Labrenzia sp. VG12: one gene and its partners. The protein of the gene in region 1 interacts with the protein of each later gene in a pairwise test. Links are inferred from orthologs where the notes say so. Each region holds a gene or a part of one and is shown in the gene's direction. Other genes may lie near its edges. The genes, in order: dnaN, dnaQ and rpe.

The links.
Region 2: the proteins of dnaN (region 1) and dnaQ interact in binary tests that used the Escherichia coli proteins (3 or more experiments, as listed by UniProt). The link is inferred for Labrenzia sp. VG12 from one-to-one orthologs.
Region 3: the proteins of dnaN (region 1) and rpe interact in binary tests that used the Escherichia coli proteins (3 or more experiments, as listed by UniProt). The link is inferred for Labrenzia sp. VG12 from one-to-one orthologs.

Annotation. Positions count from the first base shown.
Region 1 is NZ_CP022529.1:4,621,784-4,629,451, reverse strand. The notes cover bases 2,514-5,361. They hold dnaN (DNA polymerase III subunit beta), read left to right. Parts: upstream 2,514-3,302; coding sequence 3,303-4,421; downstream 4,422-5,361. Other genes in these bases: recF (DNA replication/repair protein RecF), read left to right, coding at 4,459-5,361; dnaA (chromosomal replication initiator protein DnaA), read left to right, coding at 2,514-3,134. Outside these bases: rpsT (30S ribosomal protein S20), read left to right, coding at 146-412; CHH27_RS27775 (hypothetical protein), read right to left, coding at 564-794; CHH27_RS21420 (rhodanese-like domain-containing protein), read left to right, coding at 1,058-1,498; more of dnaA, read left to right, coding at 1,653-2,513; more of recF, read left to right, coding at 5,362-5,607; gyrB (DNA topoisomerase (ATP-hydrolyzing) subunit B), read left to right, coding at 5,740-7,668. UniProt on the Escherichia coli protein: Confers DNA tethering and processivity to DNA polymerases and other proteins. Acts as a clamp, forming a ring around DNA (a reaction catalyzed by the clamp-loading complex) which diffuses in an ATP-independent manner freely and bidirectionally along dsDNA.
Region 2 is NZ_CP022529.1:4,211,321-4,218,989, forward strand. The notes cover bases 1-2,849. They hold dnaQ (DNA polymerase III subunit epsilon), read left to right. Parts: upstream 1-992; coding sequence 993-1,706; downstream 1,707-2,849. Other genes in these bases: coaE (dephospho-CoA kinase), read left to right, coding at 1-547; CHH27_RS19585 (DUF4279 domain-containing protein), read right to left, coding at 1,725-2,138; CHH27_RS19590 (aminoglycoside phosphotransferase family protein), read right to left, coding at 2,169-2,849. In the rest of the region: more of CHH27_RS19590, read right to left, coding at 2,850-3,059; CHH27_RS19595 (D-glycerate dehydrogenase), read right to left, coding at 3,081-4,067; CHH27_RS19600 (SH3 domain-containing protein), read left to right, coding at 4,316-4,855; enoyl-ACP reductase FabI, read right to left, coding at 5,007-5,819; fabB (beta-ketoacyl-ACP synthase I), read right to left, coding at 5,830-7,053; 3-hydroxyacyl-[acyl-carrier-protein] dehydratase FabA, read right to left, coding at 7,191-7,669. UniProt on the Escherichia coli protein: DNA polymerase III is a complex, multichain enzyme responsible for most of the replicative synthesis in bacteria. The epsilon subunit contain the editing function and is a proofreading 3'-5' exonuclease.
Region 3 is NZ_CP022529.1:1,984,923-1,992,506, forward strand. What follows is about bases 2,398-5,161. They hold rpe (ribulose-phosphate 3-epimerase), read left to right. Parts: upstream 2,398-3,325; coding sequence 3,326-3,997; downstream 3,998-5,161. Other genes in these bases: CHH27_RS09275 (DUF2259 domain-containing protein), read left to right, coding at 2,461-3,204; CHH27_RS09285 (GIY-YIG nuclease family protein), read right to left, coding at 4,227-4,541; CHH27_RS09290 (APC family permease), read left to right, coding at 4,917-5,161. Outside these bases: CHH27_RS09265 (FAD-binding oxidoreductase), read right to left, coding at 42-1,310; CHH27_RS09270 (Na+-dependent transporter), read left to right, coding at 1,418-2,383; more of CHH27_RS09290, read left to right, coding at 5,162-6,527; CHH27_RS09295 (hypothetical protein), read right to left, coding at 6,570-6,911; CHH27_RS09300 (NUDIX hydrolase), read right to left, coding at 6,995-7,477. UniProt on the Escherichia coli protein: Catalyzes the reversible epimerization of D-ribulose 5-phosphate to D-xylulose 5-phosphate.

The DNA of each region.
Region 1 (7,668 bases):
GACAGGCGCAGGCGCGATTATAAGCAGCGCCCAATCGGTGGCGGATTTCCGCCGCCGTTGTTTTTTGATCGGGTCTTGCTGCCCTCGTGCCTTGGTCCCGATCGCCACCGGACACTAGTCCCAATTACCGATCAGGATTGAGCCCATGGCCAACACACCATCGGCCAAGAAGGCGGCCCGCAAGATTGCCCGCCAGACGGCCACGAACAAGAACCGCCGCAGCCGCGTGCGCACCTACCTGCGCAAGGTTGAAGAGGCGATTGCCTCCGGCGACCAGGCTGTTGCCAATGAAGCCTTCAAGGCTGCACAGCCGGAAATCATGCGCGCTGCCTCCAAGGGCGTGATGCATGCAAACACGGCGTCCCGGAAGGTTTCCCGTCTCAATGCCCGTATCAAGGCACTTGGCGCGTAACCCAACCGTCACATGAGCGTTAAAAAGACCCGGCCAGCGTGCCGGGTTTTTTTTAGCCACGCAATTTTGTGGATGATCAAATCCGGCAACCTAAACGGGCAATATTGCGATTTCTACCGAGTATTATGCTGTCATAAAAAACGCTTGTTTTTCAGCCTCTTACAAACATGTAGGCCGAAGCAAAGCCGATCAAACCGGATTCGATACGAGTCAAGGTATCTGTTCCGAAATTTTTTTTGAAAAGGTGGTTTTTTAAATGTGACAAAGCCGCCGAGGGCAAAAAGTCATTGCCGTAAAAAGCATTTGCTCTCTCGCCGGTCAGAAGGCAAAACGCCTCAACATGGGCACCAAAACCGCCACTTCCCGGCAATCGCCAAAACACGCGGTTGCCCCGCCGGTCGCGGTCTGTATATTAACAATACGGCTGGCACGAAAGACCAGCGAACAACCTAAAAACGGTGCTTGGATCAAAATGAATAAGTTTAATCGAAAAATAGCTAAGCACATGGCGTATAGACCGTGGGATGAATACATTAACGTATTCATTTCCGACGGTGTCTAGCATCCCGCTGGACTGAATTTTTCTTCCCGAAAACTTGATAACTATTATTCAACAATAGCACTTCGCTATTGTAGGGGGCGGCTGTGCAAATCGACGGTGGATACGCTGGCAATGTGACCGTGCAGGAGGCTTTCGAAAAGCTTTCCGGGCAGGAACACTCTGTTCTTGTCGACGTGCGGACCCAGGCGGAATGGGCCTTTGTCGGACTTCCGGACCTGCGTCCGCTCGACAAGGAACCGGTGCTGGTGGAATGGCAGAGCTTTCCGTCTTCCGGCCCGAACCCGGAATTTGCAAAGTCCGTTTCGGACCTGTTGGTCAAAAAAGGACTTGACCAGAGCGCGCCGATCTATTTTCTGTGCCGCTCCGGAGCGCGGAGCCAGGCGGCAGCGATCGCCCTGACACAGGCCGGCTTCGAAAAGTGCTTTAATATCTCAGACGGTTTCGAAGGCCCCCTTGACGAGGCGGGCCACCGTGGAACCCGGTCCGGTTGGAAGGCCGCCGGACTGCCCTGGATTCAAAGTTAGTTTCCCCGCACTAAAAGCGGGGCAGGCAATGGGACCACTCCCTTTGCCAACCCAATAACCGTCCCAAAAGGGACATTATAAAGCTGCAAAAGCAGCAAGGCGTCGAAGAACGGCTGTGGCGGACTGTTCTTCATATGTACAGGAGGCAGATGACATGCAGGTTCAGGAGGCAGGCGGCTCCGAACAATGGAAACGGGTCAAGAAACAGCTCCGCGCGGAGCTGGGCGACGATGTTTTTACCAGCTGGTTCGCACGCGTTGATCTGGAAGAGCATCAGGACGGCACAGTGCGTCTTTCCGTTCCGACCCGGTTTTTGAAGCAGTGGATCCAGAACAATTACAATGACCAGCTGATGGGTCTGTGGCAGCGCGAATGCGACAATGTACACCGCATCGAACTGACCGTTCGCGGTGCGATCCGTCCGCGTCAGGCACCGGTGGCAAAACCGAGCCTGGCCGGCCCGGACGGCGCGAAGGCAGCTGCTGACGAAGTCCAGCGCGAAACGCTGGCCGATGCGGCTCATGTGACCCGTGCCCAGGCGGCGACTGCCGCTGTCGCGCTCGGCCGCGGCGATGCCGGCTCCGACAGCACCCGGGATGTGCTGCAGGGTGCGGCGCTCGACCCGAAATATACGTTCGAGACGTTTGTTGAAGGGGAATCCAACAACCTGGCCCTGGCCGCTGCCCGTCAGGTCGCAGCCGGCGGCGCGGTGACGTTCAACCCGCTTTACCTGCATGCGTCCGTGGGTCTCGGCAAAACCCATCTGATGCAGGCCGTGGCCTCGAAAGCCCGTGCGAGCGGCCGCAAGGTGCTCTACCTGACGGCCGAGCACTTCATGTACAAGTTCGTGACGGCGCTGAAGTCCCAGTCCGCGCTTGCGTTCAAGGAAAACCTCCGGACCATCGACCTGCTGCTGATCGACGACATGCAGTTTCTGCACGGCAAACAGGTCCAGCAGGAATTCTGCCATACGCTGAATGCGCTGATCGACGGCGCGCGCCAGGTGATCGTTGCGGCCGACAGGGCTCCATCCGAACTGGACACCCTGGACGACCGGGTCCGGTCGCGCCTGTCCGGCGGTCTCGTGGTCGGCATCCAGGAACCGGATTTCGTGCTTCGGCGCAATATCCTGGTGTCCCGCGTGGAAGCGGCCCGCAAGGCCTATCCGCAATTCGACGTGCCCGACAGCGTTCTCGACTATGTTGCCCGTCACGTGGCCTCCTCGGGCCGCGACCTGGAAGGCGCCCTCAACCGCCTGATCGCACACAATCAGCTGACCAATCAGCCGATCACGCAGGAAATGGCGGAAATGACACTGCGCGACCTGGTTCGCTCCAGCGAACCGCGCCGGGTCAAGATCGAGGACATCCAGCGGGTGGTGTCGAAACACTACAACGTCACCAAGGCCGATCTGCTGTCGGCCCGGCGCACCCGCACCATCGTGCGTCCACGTCAGATTGCCATGTATCTCGCCAAGGTGATGACCCCGCGCTCGCTGCCGGAAATCGGCCGCCGCTTCGGCAACAGGGATCACACGACAGTGTTGCACGCGGTGCGGAAAATCGAGGAAATGGCCCGCGCAGACTATTCTCTGGCGCAGGAGCTCGAACTGCTGAAACGCATGCTCGACGCCTGAGGGTTAAATTCCCCGATATTCAACTTAAATTGGGGGCGTTCCGGCGGAACGCCCCCTTGCTTTTGCACCAAGTTAAGGGCAGTGTCTTCCCCCCGCTCCTCACCGGAGCCAGCAAATCCAGTTACGCCGGACCGTCCGTCCGGCTTTTCATGAGTACGGAACGAGTGAATGAAAGCGACCCTCGAGCGGACCGACCTCCTCAAGTCCTTGACCCATGTTCACCGGGTGGTCGAGCGCCGAAACACCATTCCCATCCTGTCCAATGTCCTGCTGCGGGCTGACGGCGGCGCCATCAATCTGAAGGCAACCGACCTCGACCTCGAAATCGTCGAAACCGTGCCCGCCATGATCGAAATGCCGGGCGCCACCACGGTGCCGGCGCACATGTTCTACGACATCGTGCGCAAGCTGCCCGAAGGCTCGCAGGTGGTTCTGGAGACCACCGGCGACAACGCCACGCTGGAAATCCGGGCCGGCCGTTCGAAATTCACGCTGCAGATGTTGCCGGAAGCGGATTTCCCGGACCTGACGGCCGGCGATTTCAGTCATGGCTTTGCTCTGACGGCCGCCGATATCCGCAAGCTGATCGACACCACCCAGTTTGCGATCTCGACTGAGGAAACCCGCTATTACCTGAACGGGATCTACCTGCACACGGTCGACGCGGCCAATGGCCAGCAGTTCCGTGCCGTTGCCACCGACGGCCACCGTCTGGCCCAGGCTGAAGTGCCTGCCCCGTCGGGATCTGCCGGCATGCCGGGCATCATCGTGCCGCGCAAGACGGTAGGTGAGATCCAGAAACTGCTGGAAGACCCGGAAGCCAACGTTCAGATCGAACTGTCCGACACCAAGATCCGGTTGACCACCGGTTCCGTCATCCTGACATCCAAACTGATCGACGGCACCTTCCCGGATTACGGCCGGGTGATCCCGCAGGGCAACGACAAGGAAATGCGCGTCGACCGGGACGAGTTCAAGGAAGCCGTCGACCGCGTCTCGACAATTTCCTCCGAGCGCGGCCGGGCCGTGAAGATCTCGCTGAGCGATAGCCGCATGGTGCTCACCGTGAACAACCCGGATTCGGGCAGCGCGACGGAAGAACTGGCCGTCGAGTATGACGCGGAAGACCTGGAAATCGGCTTCAACTCGCGGTACCTGCTCGATATTGCCAATCAGCTGTCAAGCGACACGGCCCTGTTCCGGCTGGCCGACAGCGGCTCGCCAACCCTGATCCAGGACAACACCGTCGATGACTGCCTGTTCGTTCTGATGCCGATGCGGGTCTGACCCGGACCGGTGACATTCTGAAGGCGGAAACACGGTCATGACAGAATTCAGGACGGCGCGGCTGACCCGTCTGTCCCTGACCGGTTTCCGCAATTACGAGACCCTTTCGCTGGGTCTCGCCGCCAAACTGGTCGCCTTTGTCGGCGCCAACGGCGCCGGCAAGACCAATATCCTGGAAGCCATCTCGTTCCTGACAGCCGGGCGCGGTCTGCGCCGGGCGACACTTGCCGACATTGCCCGCAAGGAGGGTGACGGCAGCTGGAGCGTGGCTGCCACCGTTCTGCTGGACGGCCTGGAAACCAGGATCGGAACCGGGCTGGCCACCGGCGGCACCGGGCGCAAGGTGCGGATTGACGGTGAAGACGTGCGTGGTTCGGAAAGCCTGCTCGACTATATGCGGGTGCTCTGGCTGGTCCCGTCCATGGACGGCCTTTTCACCGGTGCGGCCTCCGAGCGGCGCCGGTTTCTCGACCGGCTGACGCTGGCCATCGATCCGGCACACGGGCGCCGGGTCAGCGATTTTGAAAACGCGCTGCGCCAACGCAACCGGCTGCTCGACCAGGGCGGCAGCGACGCCTTCCTGTCCGCACTGGAATTGCAGGTGGCAGAACTCGGCACCGCGGTCTCCATCGCACGTGGCGACACGGTCGGCCTGCTCTCCGGCATGATTGCCGAACAGGCCGCGCAGGGCTTGCCCTTTCCCCACGCAGGCATCGCGCTCGAAGGCGCCTTTGAAGCCGAGACCCTCGGCCTCAGTGCATCGGACCGGGAAGACCATTACCGGCTGCTCCTGAAGGAAGGCCGTCCGCGCGACCGCGCCGCCGGCCGGACCCTGAACGGTCCGCACCTGAGCGACCTGAAAGTGACCCATGCGGCCAAGTCGATGCCGGCGGCTCAATCCTCCACCGGAGAGCAGAAGGCGCTTCTGATCGGTCTGGTTCTGGCGCATGCCGAACTGACGTCCAAGGTCTCCGGAATGACGCCGGTCCTCTTGCTCGACGAAGTCGCTGCGCACCTGGATCCGGACCGCCGGGCCGCCCTGTTCGCCAAGCTGAATTCCTTAGGCGGGCAAGTTTTCATGACCGGGACGGACGAGGGTCTTTTCAGCGCCCTGCCCGAGGATGCCCAGGTGTTTGAAATCCGGGACCATCATGGCCATCTTCTAAAGGGACCGACAGGCCCTTAAATCCGCCGAAATCTTATGGTTTTCCACCATTATCCCTTCGCTGGCTTGTCAGCGGCTCCGGCGTGGTTGAACCCCCGCCGGAACCCCGTATAACGGGGTTAGAAAAGATAGAATGACTGGTGATTGATTCGCATGAGCGACATGTCCACATCCGAGCCGATTGAGACCCCCGAAAACGAAGGCGGTGCCGAATATGGCGCTGACAGCATCAAGGTCCTGAAAGGCCTCGACGCGGTCCGTAAACGGCCCGGAATGTATATCGGCGACACCGATGACGGTTCCGGCCTGCACCACATGGTCTACGAAGTCGTGGACAACGCCATCGACGAAGCCCTGGCCGGCCACGCCGACCATGTCACCGTGACGCTGAACCCGGATGGCTCCGTGACCGTCTCCGACAACGGCCGCGGCATCCCGACCGACCTGCACCCGGAAGAAGGCGTTTCCGCCGCCGAGGTCATCATGACCCAGCTGCATGCGGGCGGAAAGTTCGACCAGAATTCCTACAAGGTGTCCGGTGGCCTGCACGGCGTCGGTGTCTCGGTCGTGAATGCCCTGTCGACCAAGCTGGAGCTGCGCATCTGGCGGAACGACCAGGAACACCACATGACCTTCGCGCATGGGGATTCCCAGGGCCCGCTGGAAGTGGTCGGTCCGGCCAACGGCCAGAAGGGCACCGAAGTCACCTTCCTGCCGTCCCCGGAAACCTTCAGCAAGACCGAGTTCGATTTCAACACGCTGGAACACCGCCTGCGGGAACTCGCCTTCCTCAATTCCGGCGTACGCATCATCCTGACCGACAAGCGCGGCGTGGAAGATGTTGTCGAGGAACTCTACTACGAAGGCGGCCTTGAAGCTTTCGTGCGCTATCTGGACCGGGCCAAGCATCCGTTGATCGAGGACCCGGTCACGATGAGCGCGGAGAAAGACGGCATCACGGTCGAGGCGGCCATGTGGTGGAACGACAGCTATCACGAGCATGTGCTGTGTTTCACCAACAACATTCCCCAGCGGGACGGCGGCACGCACCTGGCCGGCTTCCGGGCAGCCCTGACCCGTCAGGTGACCGGCTATGCCGAAGCCACGGGCCTGATGAAAAAGGAAAAGGTCTCGCTCTCCGGCGACGATTGCCGCGAAGGCCTGACCTGCGTTCTGTCGGTCAAGGTGCCGGATCCGAAATTCTCCTCCCAGACCAAGGACAAGCTGGTCTCCTCCGAGGTGCGCCCGGTCGTCGAGAACCTGATTTCCCAGACCCTGAGCGAGTGGCTGGAAGAGAACCCGGCGCCGGCCAAGGCCATCGTCTCCAAGGTGGTGGAAGCAGCTTCTGCCCGCGAAGCTGCCCGCAAGGCGCGTGAACTGACCCGGCGCAAAGGTGCGCTGGATATCGCCTCGCTGCCCGGAAAACTCGCCGATTGCCAGGAACGCGATGCCTCCAAGGCCGAACTCTTCCTGGTGGAGGGTGATTCCGCAGGCGGCTCGGCCAAGCAGGGCCGGCACCGGGAGAACCAGGCCGTGCTGCCGCTGCGCGGCAAGATCCTGAACGTGGAACGGGCCCGGTTCGACAAGATGCTGTCTTCCAACGAGATCGGCACCCTGATCACCGCGCTCGGCACCGGGATCGGCAAGGAAGAATTCAACATCGAGAAGCTGCGCTACCACAAGATCATCATCATGACCGATGCTGACGTGGACGGTGCCCACATTCGGACCCTGCTTCTGACCTTCTTCTTCCGGCAGATGCCGGAACTGATCGAAAACGGCTATGTCTATATCGCGCAGCCGCCGCTCTACAAGGTCAAGCGCGGTCAGTCAGAACAATACCTGAAGGACCAGCTGGCGCTGGAAGACTATCTGATCGGCCAGGGCCTCGGGGACACCACGCTTGAGCTGGCGAATGGTGAGGTTCGCTCCGGCCAGGACCTGCTCACGGTGGTGGAAACGGCCAGGACCATCTCTGACATTTTCGACGGCCTGCATTCGCGCTACAACCGCGATGTGGTCGAACAGGCGGCCATTGCCGGCGCGCTCAACACCGACATCCTGGAAGATCGTGCCAAGGCT
Region 2 (7,669 bases), 410 kb from region 1 along the record:
ATCGACAACGGCCAAGATGTTTGCCGCTGAAGGTGTGCCCGTTCATGACGCGGATGCAACGGTGCATATGCTGTATGCCGGGCGGGCGGCTCCCCTCGTGGAAGCTGCATTCCCGGGAACGGTTCGGGACGGCAGGGTCGACCGCCAGCTGCTCTCCCCGCATGTGCTGGGCCAACCGGAAGCGATGAAAAAGCTGGAAAGCATCGTGCACCCGCTGGTACGTGAGGAGGAGCAGGCCTTTCTTGACAAGGCCCGCGCGGACCGCCGCCGCCATGTGATGATGGATATCCCGCTCCTGTTTGAAGCAGGCGGTGAAAGGCGGGTCGACGTGATCGTGGTGGTGACCGCGGACGCCGAGATCCAGCGACAGCGTGTCCTTGCACGGCCCGACATGACGAAGGAGCGGTTCGAGGCGATCCTGTCCAAGCAGATGCCGGATGCGGAAAAACGGAAACGCGCCCACTTCCTGGTGGACACCGGCCTCGGCATGGGCCCAGCACAGCGGCAGGTCCGGGCGATACTTAAAGCGCTGGCCGGCTGTTGTTAGAACGCTTTGGCCGAGTTGTTTGCAACTCAGCCGCGCTTCACCCACCAACGTCATACTGAGTGTCTGGCCCGAACTCGCCCTGTCTATTGTCATCCCCGCGAAAGCGGGGACCCAGTAACCTCATGAATCGGCTCTAAAAATTGAAATCTAACCTCACGGATTCCTGGTTTCCCGCTTTCGCGGGAATGACAAATGTGAGTGAAGCATTCGCCCCGGCCACCACTGTCGTCATCCTGAGGAGCCGCGTTAGCGGCGTCTCGAAGGACGGGCCACTTGTTGGGAGCTTGCCGCGGACCGGACCTTGCGGTCCTTCTCAGGATGACGCTGTGGCAAGTAGCAGCTCTGTTTAACCTGAATTTCCCCGAACACCGTGGAAAACCGGCCCGTCCCCTTGTCTCCTCACGGCTAACCTGCACAGTAAATCGAAGAGGCAAAAGGCAGACAAATGCGCGAAATTTCCTTCGATACGGAAACAACAGGACTGAATCCGCGCGGCGGCGACCGATTGGTCGAAATCGGCGGCGTGGAGCTGATCAATCATATTCCGACCGGAAATGTCTATCACGTCTATATCAACCCGCAGCGCGACATGCCGGAAGAGGCCTTCAAGGTGCACGGCCTTTCGGAAGAGTTTCTGAGAGACAAGCCCCTGTTTGAGCAGGTTGCCGATGAATTTCTCGAATTTGTCGGTGATGCGACACTGGTCATCCACAATGCCGCCTTTGACATGGGCTTCATCAACATGGAGCTGGAGCGCGCGGGACGGCGGACGATTTCCAACGACCAGGTGCTCGACACGCTGGACATGGCCCGGCGCAAGCGGCCAAGCGGACCCAATTCCCTCGATGCGCTGTGTTCGCGCTATGGCATCGACAATTCCAAGCGTGTCAAACACGGCGCGTTGCTCGATGCGGAAATTCTGGCAGAAGTTTACCTGGAGCTGATCGGCGGACGGCAAAGGGGTCTTGGCCTGATGCCGGAGGAAGAGGACACGTCTTCGGCAAGCGGTTCGACCGAACCCGGCGAACTCGGCACCTTCAACGCCCGCCCGCGGCCGACGCCTCTGAAACGGCCGGCCCTTGAAAGCGAATTCGAGGCCCACAAGGCTTTCCTTGAAGGCATGGGCGAAAAGGCGCTTTGGGCGAAATACGGCGGCTGACGGGCTTGTCCGTTCTGGTCACTCGTCGCTTGTGCCCAAGATGTCAACATCCAGGCCGATGCCCCGCACTCCCAGCATTTGAATGGTCTCAGGGCTGAGATCAAAGCCGCCCATCGTTTCCTCCAGAAACAGACTACTGCAAATACTGATCTGAAAACGTCCTGAAATTTCTCTCCAGACGGCGGTGTCTTGAGTTAAAGCGGCAAGAAGGTCACGGATTTGGGCGTCTAGATTTTCAGGTCTGCAATTGTCGGCGCAGATTTCCCAAAAGCCTGTCTTTGCAGTTCGCTTTCGCCCGAGTGCCGTCAGCACCACTTCGTCTTTTTGATGGGTCCTGTCCGGTTTTTGTTCCAGCAGGCGGGATATCTCTTCCGGGACGAGATCATCTCCTTTGATCCAAAGTCTTGTTCTTGATTCACTGATTACCGGCAAGGTGATGCCTCAATTGGTATTGCGTTTTGATCAATTGGCGCCGAGCAACCACCGCGCCGTCTCGAAATGCCGCTCGGAATAGTCGCTGGAAAAGGCCCAGGCCATGGTCTGGGCAATGGTCCAGTGCCGTGCCCGTTCGCGGTCAAGGCCAAGCTCTTCCGACAGTCTGTCCAGCCGGTAAAGCGCTGCGTTTTTGCTGTGTCCGAATTCGAAGCTTCTGACGATCGGGCTTAAGGAAAAGGCCGGGTCGCCGACCAGGGGCTTCGGATCGATCGCAAGCCACCCACTCCGTTCTGAGGACAGGACGTTGTGACCGTGGAGATCCTGGTGGAGCAGCACCAGATCGGTTTCATCTTTCGGCAGGTCCGAGGCCGCCGCCATGGCAGCGTCCACCAGACGCCGCTCACAGGGTCTTCCCGCATCTTCCCAATCGCTTTCCAGGCTGTTTCGCCAGAGCGCTGCTTCTTCTGAAAGGCGCGTAAAGGGTGGGCCGGCCGGTTTCAGCAAGTTTTTCAGCAGCCCTGAGAGAACGGCCAAAGGATCGACGTCAGGATCATCGGCCAGAAATTGCCCGGGCCGGCAACGTTCCAGAAGCATGGCATTCAGGTCAGGCGCGTGGTCAAGCAGCCGGATCGCGCCCTGGCCGTCCCAGTGCTTCAATGCGTCCGCTTCAAACCGGCATTCCCGATCTGGAAATTGCAGTTTCAGGACCGCGTCGGCTCCGTGACGTTTAGCGGGCAGAACGTAAGACACATTGCCACTTGAAAACGGATCCCCAACCTGCTGCAGCTGAAACCTGTCGCGACACTGCGCAAGCAGGTCCGGCAGGCATTTCAGCCAATTGCGGCCGTCTTCCCGTTTTTCCAGCCATGACAAGGACGCCGGGTACACGAAGCAATTCGTTTCGCCGGGCTCTGTCATGCCTGAAGATCTTTTCGATGCTCAGAGCATGGATGGCAGGACGCGGTCCGGCGGACGGTGGCCGTCCATGAAGGTCTTGATGTTGATGATGACCTTCTCGCCCATCTCGATACGGCCCTCGATGGTGGCAGAGCCCATATGCGGCAGCAGCACCACGTTTTCCAGCTTGACCAGCTTCGGGTTGACCGCAGGCTCGTGTTCGAAAACGTCGAGACCGGCTCCCGCCAGCTCCCCGCCTTCGATCATCCGGATGAGTGCGTTTTCGTCCATGACCTCGCCGCGGGCCGTGTTGACCACATAGGCATCCTGTTTCAGGAGCTTCAGCCGGCGGGCGGACAGGAGATGGAACGTGCCCGGCGTGTGCGGGCAGTGGATTGATACCACGTCCATGCGCGCCAGCATCTGGTCGAGGCTCTCCCAATAGGTGGCTTCCAGGTCTTCTTCGACACCTTCCGGCAGGCGGCGGCGGTTGTGATAATGGATCGACATGCCGAAAGCCTTGGCGCGGCGGGCAACGGCCTGTCCGATGCGGCCCATGCCGATGATGCCGAGGCGTTTGCCCCAGATCCGGTGGCCCAGCATCCAGGTTGGCGACCAGCCGGCCCAATCGCCGGACTCAATTGCCTTGATGCCTGTGGCAAGACGCCGCGGCACGGCCAGGATCAGCGCCATGGTCATGTCGGCAGTGTCTTCGGTCAGGACACCCGGCGTGTTGGTGACATTGATGCCGCGGTTGTTGGCGCTGACAACGTCGATATTGTCGACACCATTGCCGAAATTGGCGATCAGCTTGAGATTTTCGCCGGCCTGAGACAGGACGGACGAATCGATTCGGTCGGTCACCGTCGGCACCAGCACATCGGCCGTTCGCACGGCTTCGACCAGCTCGGCCTGGCTGAAGGGCCTGTCATTTTCATTGAGTCGCGTTTCGAAAAGTTCGCGCATCCGCGTTTCGACCACTTCCGGAAGTTTCCGGGTGACAACAACGACAGGCTTCTTTTTCGCCATACCAAACTGCCTTTCGCGCTTCGTTAAGGTTCTGTTAACCTCAACGGGACCACTTTGACGCCGCGCGTGACGCGAGCGGAAGAGACCATACCCTTTTCCTTACCAGATGGTCCGGCAGAAACAAGGGATCGGTTTCATTCGCCGCGCTTTCCCAGCCGAAGGAATTGCCAACGCTGGTTTTCACGCAAATTATTCGCTACAGCTTTGCCTCAGAACAGCGATCAATAACAATTGGACAACCGGACATAATGGCTTCTACGTACGCAGCGACCCGGCTCTTTCTGTGTCTCATGGCATTTGTGGTCGGGCTTGCCGCCGTGCCGGCTTCCGCCTGGGCGCAGGGAAACGGAACCCGGGCCACCGATTTGCCGTTGCCGCGCTTTGTCAGCCTCAAATCCGACCGGGTGAACGTGCGCATCGGCCCGTCCCGGGAACACAAGATTGCCTGGACATTCGTCCAGTCCGGTTTGCCGGTGGAAATCATCCAGGAGTTCGAAAACTGGCGCCAGATCCGTGACTGGGAAGGCAAGACCGGCTGGGTGTTCCACTCGCTCCTGTCGGGCCGCCGGACGGCCCTGATCACGCCCTGGGAAAAGTCCAATCTGACACCGCTGCGTGCCCGGTCCCGGTCCGATGCCAATATTGTCGCCGAACTGGAACCCTTCGTCCTGACATCCATCACCGAATGTGCCGGTGGCTGGTGCCGGGTCAATGGCGACAATTACGACGGCTGGCTCGACCAGACGCGTCTCTTCGGCGTTTATCCCGACGAGACCCTGGAGGACTGATCGGGGAAGCAGTGACTTTCTCGAGCCTGTGAATTGGCTGTTTGAGCATCTTCCTCTCCTTGTCATCCCGGTTCGGCGTTAGCTGAGACCGGGACAAATAAAAAAAGGCGGCCAGTCGGCCGCCTTTTTCGATTCCAGCCAGTCAGCAGCTTCAGTCTGCCTTGACTTCCTGAGCCTTCAGCTCTTCGAGGCGTGGCATGGACATGATGTTGTAGCCGCTGTCGACAAAATGCACTTCGCCGGTGACGCCGCCGGACAGGTCCGACAGCAGATAGAGGCCGGTTCCGCCGATTTCGTCGAGGGAAACGGTCCGGCAAAGCGGCGAATTGCGCTTCTGGAAGTTGAACATCAGCCGGGCGTCCGAAACACCGGACCCTGCCAAAGTGCGCACGGGGCCGGCGGAGATCGCATTCACACGGATGTTCTGTTCGCCATAGTCCACGGCCAGGTAACGGACAGAGGATTCCAGGGCCGCCTTGGCAACGCCCATGACGTTGTAGTTCGGCATGACCTTGGTCGAGCCGCCATAGGTCAGCGTGACCAGCGAACCGCCATTCGGCATGATGGCTGCTGCGCGCTTGGCGATCTCCGTGAAGGAGAAGCAGGAGATCATCATGGTGCGGGTGAAGTTTTCCCGCGTGGTGTCGGCATATTTGCCGCGCAGCTCCGACTTGTCGGAAAAGGCCACGGCGTGCACCAGGAAGTCGATGCTGCCCCAGTCTTCCTTGAGACGATCAAACACCGCGTCGACCGAGGCAACGTCTTCCACATCGCACGGGACGAGGATATTCGAGCCGACGGAGTCAGCGAGCGGCTTGGCGCGTTTGCCGAAAGCTTCACCCTGATAGGTGAAGGCAAGTTCGGCGCCGTGATCGGCAAGGGTCTTGGCGATCCCCCAGGCAATGGAGTGATCGTTGGCAACGCCCATGATCAGGCCGCGTTTGCCCTTCATCAGTTCAGACATTCAAAGCTCCTCAACCGTGATAGCGCGACAGCGCAAGCGAGGCGTTGGTGCCGCCGAAGCCGAAGCTGTTGGAAAGGACCGTGTCGAGGCCGGCATTGTCGACCCGCTCAGTGACGATTTCCTCCGGCTTCAGGGCCGGATCGAGTTCGTTCACATTGGCCGAGGCCGTGATGAAATCGTTCTGCAGCATCAGGAGGCAATAGATCGCTTCCTGGACACCGGTCGCGCCCAGGCTGTGGCCGGTGAGCGACTTGGTCGAGGACGCCGGCGGCTGGTTTTCGCCGAAGACCCGGCGGATCGCCTCGATCTCGCCGACATCGCCGACCGGGGTCGAGGTGCCGTGCGTGTTGATGTAGTCGACCTTGCGATCGCCAAGGGTTTCGATGGCAAGACGCATGCAGCGCTCGCCGCCTTCCCCGGACGGGGCCACCATGTCGTAGCCGTCGGAATTGGCGGCATAGCCGGTGACTTCGGCATAGATTTTCGCGCCACGGGCCTTGGCGTGTTCCAGTTCCTCCAGAACGACAACACCACCACCACCGGCAATGACAAAACCGTCGCGGGTTGCGTCATAGGCACGGGCAGCTGTTTCCGGGGTGTCGTTATATTTGGAAGACATGGCGCCCATGGCGTCGAACAGGCAGGACAGGGTCCAGTCGAGTTCCTCGCCGCCACCGGCAAACATCACGTCCTGCTTGCCGAACTGGATCTGTTCGGTGGCTGCCCCGATGCAGTGCGCGGAGGTCGAGCAGGCCGAGGTGATGGAATAGTTGATGCCCTTGATCTTGAACGGTGTTGCCAGGCAGGCAGAGTTGGTCGAGCTCATGCCGCGGGTCACCATGAACGGGCCCATGCGCTTGGGTGCGCCCTTTTCCAGAACGATCTGGTGCGCCTGGAACAGGTTCTTGGTGGACGGCCCACCGGAGCCCATGATCAGGCCGGTGCGGGTGTTGGAGATATCGCTCTCCTCAAGCCCGGAATCGGCGATCGCCTGCTCCATGGAGATGTAGTTATAGGCGGCACCATCGCCCATGAACCGCAGCTGACGCTTGTCGATCAGCGAGGGAATATCGACATTCGGCATGCCGTGCACCTGGCTGCGGAAGCCGTGTTCGGCGTAATCCGGAGCAAAGCTGATGCCCGATTTGCCTTCCCTGAGGCTGGCCAGCACTTCCTGTGCGTTTGATCCGATGGAAGATACGATTCCCAGACCGGTGACGACAACGCGTCTCATTGCGGACTCCTATGGTCTTATCCGGCACGGCATGGCTTCAAGGAGTTCAGCAGCCTGCCGGCCTGTATGTAATATGCAAACCGGCGCTTCCAATCAGAAAGAAGCGCCGGCGAAACAGTCGATCATGCGAATGGGTGTCAGACTTTTGACAGGCCCACGCGCAGGTCGGTTGCCTTGTAGATCTGTTCACCGTCGGCTTTCAGCCAGCCATCGGCAATGCCCAGCACCAGACGGCCCTTCATGACCCGCTTGAAGTCGATGCCGTATTCAACCAGCTTGACGTCCGGCGTGACCATGCCCTTGAACTTGATTTCGCCGGTCGAGAGCGCCATGCCCTTGCCTTCCAGACCCTGCCAGCCAAGGTGAAAGCCGGTCAGCTGCCAAAGGGCGTCCAGTCCGAGGCAGCCCGGCATGATCGGATTGCCCTGGAAGTGACACGGGAAGAACCAGAGGTCCGGCTTGATGTCGAACTCGGCGCGGGCATATCCCTTGTCATACTCACCGCCGGTTTCCGAGATATCGGTGATCCGGTCGAACATCAGCATCGGCGGCAGCGGCAATTGTGCGTTGCCCGGGCCAAACAGCTCGCCGCGGCCGCAGGCGAGCAGGTCTTCAT
Region 3 (7,584 bases), 2.6 Mb from region 1 along the record:
ACCCGCGGCTCAACCAAGGTTTAGGCGGGTTTAGAAAAGGTTTATTGAAAGAACCGCCCCGGTGACAGGCCAGCCGGATCGAGCAAAGGATCCTTACCCGCGATCATTGAAGCGAGCAGACGCCCTGTAATCGGTCCAAGCGTGAAGCCGTCATGGGCATGACCGAAATTCAGCCACAGGCCAGGCGTCAACGGAGACGCCCCCACGACCGGCAGGGAATCGGGCAGGCATGGCCGGCACCCCATCCAGACTTCGTCTTTCAGACGCCGGCCAAGCGGGAAAAGCTCCTCGGCCCGCCGTTTAGTCCGCTTCAGGACCGCCGGATTGGGCGGTGCGTCGCGCGCTGCAAGTTCCACACCTGTCGTCAGGCGGATACCGTTATCCGTCGGTGTCAGGACAAACCCGTTTTCAACGTCGACAACCGGACGCGACAGCGACGCTCCGGAAAGAGGCCGGTAATGCATGTGGTAGCCGCGTTTGACGGCAAGCGGATAGGTTTCACCGAGCTGCGTCAGCAGGTCGTCAGACCAGGCGCCCAGCGCCACCACGGCCTGGGAGGCCGTTATCTCGCCGCGCTCACAGCTTAATTGCCATACGCTCCGGTGGCGGGTCAGCCGCCGCGCGTCGCCCCGAAAGGAGCTGCCCCCTTCCCGGATGAAACCCCGCCAGAACGCGTCGACCACAGCCCCCGGATTGGAAACGGAGCAGCTTTCCAGCCAGTGCAGCGCCTTCAGCCCGCCGGTTTTCAGTCCGGGCTCCAGAGCATTGATCTCGCTGTCTCCAAGTTCATCATAGGCAACGCCGAACACCCGTGCGTATTGGCGCTCCGCGTTGCTCTCCTTGAAGCCGGCCTCTGTGCGATAGAGATGCAGCCAGCCGCCCTGGCGGTAGAAGCGGTCGGCATTGGTACTTCGCGCCAGCTCCAGATGCTCTTCGACTGCGAATGCCCTCAGGGGCGCGACCACCCTGGAATAGATCTCGGCACCGCGCTCGCTGCCAGCCTTATGGAACTGCCTGATCCAGGGCAGCAACCGGAGGACCGTGGCCGGATCAAGCGACACGGCGCTGGATTGCCCCAGGAAAATGCCGAGCAGCTGCAGCGGGTGCGTCGGCACCTTGTGCGGCACAAAACCATTGCGCTGCACGATGCCGGCATTGCCGAAAGAGGCCTCCTCACCCGGATGCTTCCGGTCGACCAACGCCACTTCCAGTCCCAGGCGGCGCAGATGCAGGGCAGTGGTAACGCCGACGATGCCGGCACCAAGCACGATCACGTCAAAGGATTGCGTCTGTCTTGTTTTTGCTGTCATACCTGTTCCGGTCGGTCCAGGGTCATTGGGTCTTGCTTGAGGTCCTGCCATCCGTCAATTCGGACCGTACCATCTGCCAAGCCAGCCATGTCAGGAGACAACACTAGATGATTCGGATGATCGGGGCAGGCCTGGCGTGGATTGGACGTCACGGCACGGCCGCACTTGTTGTGAGTATCTTTATCGGCGTCGCCCTGCCGGCCCTGTCCGCCTATATGCGCCCCTATCTCGGCATCTCTGTCTTCAGCCTCCTGACTCTTGCTTTCCTGCGCGTCGACCAGGATGCCATTGTCCGCCGTCTGCGCCGGCCAACGCTGCTGATCGCAGCCCTTGTCTGGATGATGCTGGGTGCCCCGCTCCTGACCTGGATGGCCATCCTGGCCATTGGCCCGGACCAGCTCGGCCCCGACATCGTCCTGGCCCTCTATATCGCGACCGCGGCACCGCCCGTCATGGCCGCTCCAGCCTTTATCTACCTGCTGGGCCTCGACGGCACCTTGAGCCTTGCCCTCTCGGTCGCCGCACTCATCGTAACCCCTTTGACAGCGCCCCTCGTCGGAGAACTCATGCTTGGCCCGTCGCTGCCCCTGAGCGTTGGCGGCCTGGCCCTGCAATTGTCCGCGCTTCTGGTCGGCGCCTTTCTGTTGTCCTTCATCTTCCGGCGCCTGGCCGGGCGTGAACGTCTGGTGCGCTCGTCCCACCACATCAGCGGGCTGAACGTCCTGCTGCTGCTGGTCTTCGCGATTGCTGCCATGGACGGGGTCGCGGCAAGCTTTGCCGCAAAGCCTGGATTTACGCTTGGATTGACCGCCCTCACTTTTGCGCTGGCGCTTGTGCAGATGCTGCTGTCGCTTGCCCTCTTCGCCCCCGCAAGCCGCGAAGACGCCTATGCCATCGCCCACACCTGCGGCACCCGCAACATGGGCCTGATGGTGGCCGCGCTCGGCGGCACCTTGCCCGAACTCACCTGGCTGTGGTTCGCCGTCGGCCAGTTCCCGATCTACATGCTGCCGATGATGCTGAAACCCTTCGTGCGGCTCTACTGCGGACCGAACGCCGGAAGTGTGACGTAGCCGGTCTTTCCCATGAGCGTGGTATGCTTATCTGCCGCTCCAGGATGACACCAACCAACCCCCGAAGGAGCCTGTCCGTGACTTTTATCCGCGCACTCAGATGCCTGTCCCTTCTCGTCGCCGCCGGTCTTCTGTCCCCGGCGGCCTTTGCCGGCGACACGGCAAAACTGCATGTGCTCGGTTTTTCCAAGACCGGCAGTTTCTTCGCCTTTGAACAATACGGCTTCCAGGATGGCTCCGGCTTTCCCTATTCGGAAATCTTTGTGGTGGATGTCATCGGCGACAGCTGGGTGAAACCCTCGCCTTTCCGCCTGCGCAAGGACGTCGATGTCGGCCTGGGGGATGCCGCCGACAACGCTCTGACGGCCGCGCGCTCCGAAAACCGCCTCAACGCGCAACCGCTTCTGAAGGACAAGGCAATCGCCGGCAAGGGCGACACGGTCGGCTTCAGTCCGCTCACGGAACTGACATCCGATCCCCACAAGATGGTCGTCGCCCCGCGCGTGTTCTTTCAGGAGGGGGACAGCCCGGTGGAGCTCACCCTGTCCGAATACGCGCTGCCCGACGCAACGTGCCAGGGCTATGGCGCAGAAACCAGGGGCTTCCGCCTCACCATGGTGTATGACGGCGTTACGCGTGTTCTCAACGAAGACAAATCCGTTCCCAAGAGCCGCAAGTGCCCGCTCAGCTACCGTATCGAGCGGTTTGTGACCTTCTTCCCTGCCGAAGCACCACCGGTCTTTGCCGTCCTCCTTCAGATGGACAGCCTCGGATTTGAAGGTCCGGACAGACGGTATCTGGCGATAACCGGACGGCTTTGAGCAACTAAACCGATTGAGGCCTGCCGCGCCGCCTTGCCCGCAAGGGCCAGAAATGCTAGCGCGGCGGCACAAGATTTCCGCGGCCCAAGTCGAGGCCGCACGGGCCATTCGGGAGACTGCCATGCCGCGCGACATCAAGATCGCTCCGTCCATCCTCGCCTCCGATTTTTCCAAGCTGGGCCAGGAGGTCCGCGACGTTGTTGAAGCTGGCGCCGATTGGATCCATCTCGATGTCATGGACGGCCATTTTGTACCCAACATCACCTTCGGCCCGGACGTGATCGCAAAACTCCGCCCCCATACCAACAAGGTCTTCGACACCCACCTGATGATCGAACCCTGCGATCCCTACCTGGAAGCCTTCGCCAAGGCCGGCTCGGACATCATCACGGTGCATGCGGAAGCAACCACCCATCTCGACCGCTCGCTCCAGGCCATCCGCAACCTCGGCAAGAAGGCAGGCGTGTCGCTCAATCCGGCCACGCCTGAGAACGTTCTGGAATACGTGCTTGACCGGCTCGATCTAATCCTGGTCATGACCGTGAACCCGGGTTTCGGCGGACAGAAATTCATCGAGTCCCAGGTCGAAAAGACCCGGCGCATCCGTGAGATGATCGGCGACCGTCCGATCGATCTGGAAATCGACGGCGGCGTCACTCCGGCAACCGCGCCGCTCGTGGCCGCTGCCGGCGCCAATGTGCTTGTGGCCGGCTCGGCCGTCTTCAAGGGCGGGTTCGTGGACGGCTACCGGGAGAATATCTCGGCGATCCGCGAGGCAGCGGCAGAAGCTTAAGGATATGATGTATGCGGGAGCAAGCGGCCGATCCTTCGGGAAGGGCCTGCGGCCCTCCTCAGGATGAGACCGTTGATTGCTGCAATGCCAGAATTTGCTGGATGGATCGATACCAAAGACTGCCGTCTGAGTCTTAAAGTCCCGCAAATCTGACTGTTCGGTATTGCCACACCCTCAGACCTCATCCTGAGGAGGATCGCTAGGTCCGTCTCGAAGGATCGGCCGCTTGCTACCGGTTTTCTCCGGCATTTTTACCGTGTTTTTTCCCTCGCCGAGAAAGCTTCGGAAGCGCTTCAAAATCGCCCCGGATCAGCGCTTCCTTCTTTTCTCGCCGCCATTTCTTGACCTGACGCTCAAAGGCTATCGCGTCCGTGATCCGCTCAAAGTGACAGTTAAAGACAAGCGATAGCGGCCGGCGCCGCGCTGTGAAGCCGTCATAAACACCTTGCTCATGCTCACTTAGGCGGGTTTCAAGGTCCTTTTCCGTGACCCCGGCATAGTAGCTGCCATCGGCACAGCGCAGGATGTAAACGGTCGCACTCATGCGACATGCTTAACACAGCAGACACAACCATTGCGAGAAATACTGAGCAAGTAGCCCATCCTTCGAGACAGCGCTGACGCGCTTCCTCAGGATGAGGTCTGGAATTTGGCTGTCACTGGAAAGAGTTAGGCACTAAGCCTTGTTTCAATCGGCAGAAACCGAACGGTTCCCAAACCCAACAATCTCATCCTCAGGAGAGCCGCAGGCCCGTCTCGAAGGATCGGCCGCTTGCCCGAGGTTACGATAAGCCTCAAAAATCAGGGATTTCCACGCAACACCTTCACAACCGCAACAACCCGTCTTCCCGATGAGACACTCCCTCGGTTAAGCTCCCAGTTCGAAGACAAAAATCCGGGGGGATTCGTCTTGGCGCATATGGAACGCAGTATCGGGTTGCTTGGGCTGACTTTTGTCGCCATCAGCGGCATTCTCGGCTCCGGCTGGCTGTTTGCCCCGCTTCTGGCCGCCCAGGCGGCTGGCCCCTCCTCCCTGATCGCCTGGATGATCGGCGGCTTTGCCATGCTGCTCCTGGCGGCGACCTTTGCCGAGATTGCAACGATCCTGCCTGTTGCCGGCGGCATTGGCCGGGTACCGCATTTTTCCCATGGCTCGGTCGTTTCCATGACCATGGGCTGGACCGCCTGGGTCGGCTACAACACGACGGCGACCATCGAGGTCGAGGCCGTCCTGCGCTACTCGAAGAGCATGGCGCCCTGGCTCTACGGCCCGGATGGTCTTCTGACACCCGCCGGGCTTGGTGTTGCCTGCCTGCTCTTGCTGTTCTTCACCGTGCTGAATGCCTTTGGTGTCAAATTCTTTGCCAGGATCAACACGGCGCTCACCTGGGTCAAGATCGTCATCCCCGCGCTGCTCGCCGCCGTGATCCTGACCTCCGAATTCCGCTATGCCAATTTCAGCGACTATGGCGGCTTCGCGCCGGAAGGGCTCAAGGGGATCCTGTCGGCCATCTCCACCGGCGGTGTCATCTTCGCCCTGATCGGCTTTCGGCACGTGATAGACATGGCCGGGGAAGCCCGTAACCCGAAAGTCAACGTGCCCCTGGCGCTTGTGCTGTCCCTCGTGGTCTGTCTGGTGATCTACGGCGGTCTGCAGCTCGCCTTTCTGGGCGCGCTTGATCACGCACAGCTGTCGGATGGCTGGCCGGCGCTGCACTTTACCGGTGAGCTCGGTCCCATGGCGGCCCTTGCGACAGCGGTCGGCGCGCTCTGGATCGTCAGCATTCTGGACACCAGCGCCCGCATTTCCAGCTTCGCCTCGGGGCTCGTCTCCGTTGGCTCGAATGCCCGCCTGGGTCTTGCCATGGCGCAGAACGGCCTGTTCCCGAAATTCATGGAAACCCTGTCTGCCCGCGGTGTGCCGCTGTTTTCGCTTCTGGTCAATTTTGCAGTCGCGTCGCTGTTCTTCGTGCTTCTGCCCTTCAAGGAAGTGCTCGCGCTCAACACCTCCTCGATCGTCCTGTCGTTCATTGTCGGACCGATCGCCGTTTTGTCCTTCCGGCGTCTGTTGCCCGACACACCTCGCGCCTTCGTCCTGCCCGCCGCCCCGGTCTCCGGCTGTCTTGCATTTGTTGTCGCCAGCCTGATCATCTACTGGAGTGGCTGGCACACGATGCTGCATCTCGGCATCTGCCTTGCCATCGGCTTTGCCCTGATGCTGGTGCGCAGCAAACAGGGCGGGTTCGACAGTCTCGACTGGCGCGAAGCGGCCTGGCTGCCGCCTTACCTGATCGGCCTTGTGTGCTTTTCCTATCTGGGGTCTTTTGGCGGAGGCTCCGGCATGCTGCCCGTCGGTCCCGACATGATTGCCATTGCCCTGATGGCCACGGGCATCTACCTGCTGGCGGTCCGGCTCAGCCTGCACAAGGACAAGTTCAACCGCTATATCGCCGAGGAAGAACTCGACGAGATGCTGGAATATGACAGCGTCGACGATGCCCCGGTCGAACGGCCTGACTTCAAGCGCTGATTCAGCCGATATGTCGAGCGTGCACGCGGCCGCCGGGTGGGCCTAGGGCAGCTGTGTCAGGCTCTCCAGATACAGCACACCGCCGTAGTTGACGAATTTCGCCAGCACGCCCTTGTCGTAAAGCTCTCCGGCCTCTTCTCCGCCAGGATCATACTGACAGCCGACATAGACGTGGTCCGGGTTTTCCTTGTCGAGATCCGGGTCAAAGCCCAGGGACCATTGCGGCGTTGTCGCGCAGGGTCCAAGGCTGCCGATGGCCGCACTCAGGCCGGCAGCACCGGAGGGTGACGCCATGAACCTGGAAAAGTCAGGTTCTGCCGACAGAGCCGACCCGGCACTGGTGACAAGGGTCATGACAGCGATGGCAAGAGGGCGATAAATCATCTGTTTTCCAATCAATCAATGAAGTCGGCCGCAGTCGGTGCGGCCAGTTTGGTTATGAGGCTCAAAGGAGGAGAGCAACCGGGTCAGCTGAACAACCGGCCGGGTTTCTGGCCAGGAGCGGGCGGGGAAAGTTTTTGCGCAAGCCCCGCCGGGTAGAGGTCCAGTCCCTTGGCAGCAAGCTCATCGAGCGTGATCCACTTTGCCGTGCCCATGGTATCGTCATTGATCTCGTAGATGACGGTATCCATGCGGTAGTAACTGCTGTCCGTGAAATGGGCATGGCACAGGAAAACGATCTCGTGACCGGTGACACCGTGATGCTCATAGATGTTTTCCATCACGAAGTGATTGTCGAGCAGTGTAATCCGCGTGCCCAGCTCTTCCAGGAATTCACGCTGAAGTGCGTCACGCCAGGGCTCACCGAACTCCACGGAACCGCCGAGCGGGCGCATGCCCGTCACCCGGCCGGCGTCATCACGGATTTCAGACAAGAGCAAGGCGTCATCCTGCCAGATCAGGGCCATTGCCTTGACCGTTATGGAACTGGACGGGCGCCAGATCGTCATGCACCGCTCCTTTTGAACAGCTAAGCCACGTGTCTGAGAGGTAAAATTCACATTGTACGGCAGCGCTGCAAGCAAAAACCGCCGTGCCGCATTGAAGCGCCCTCCTC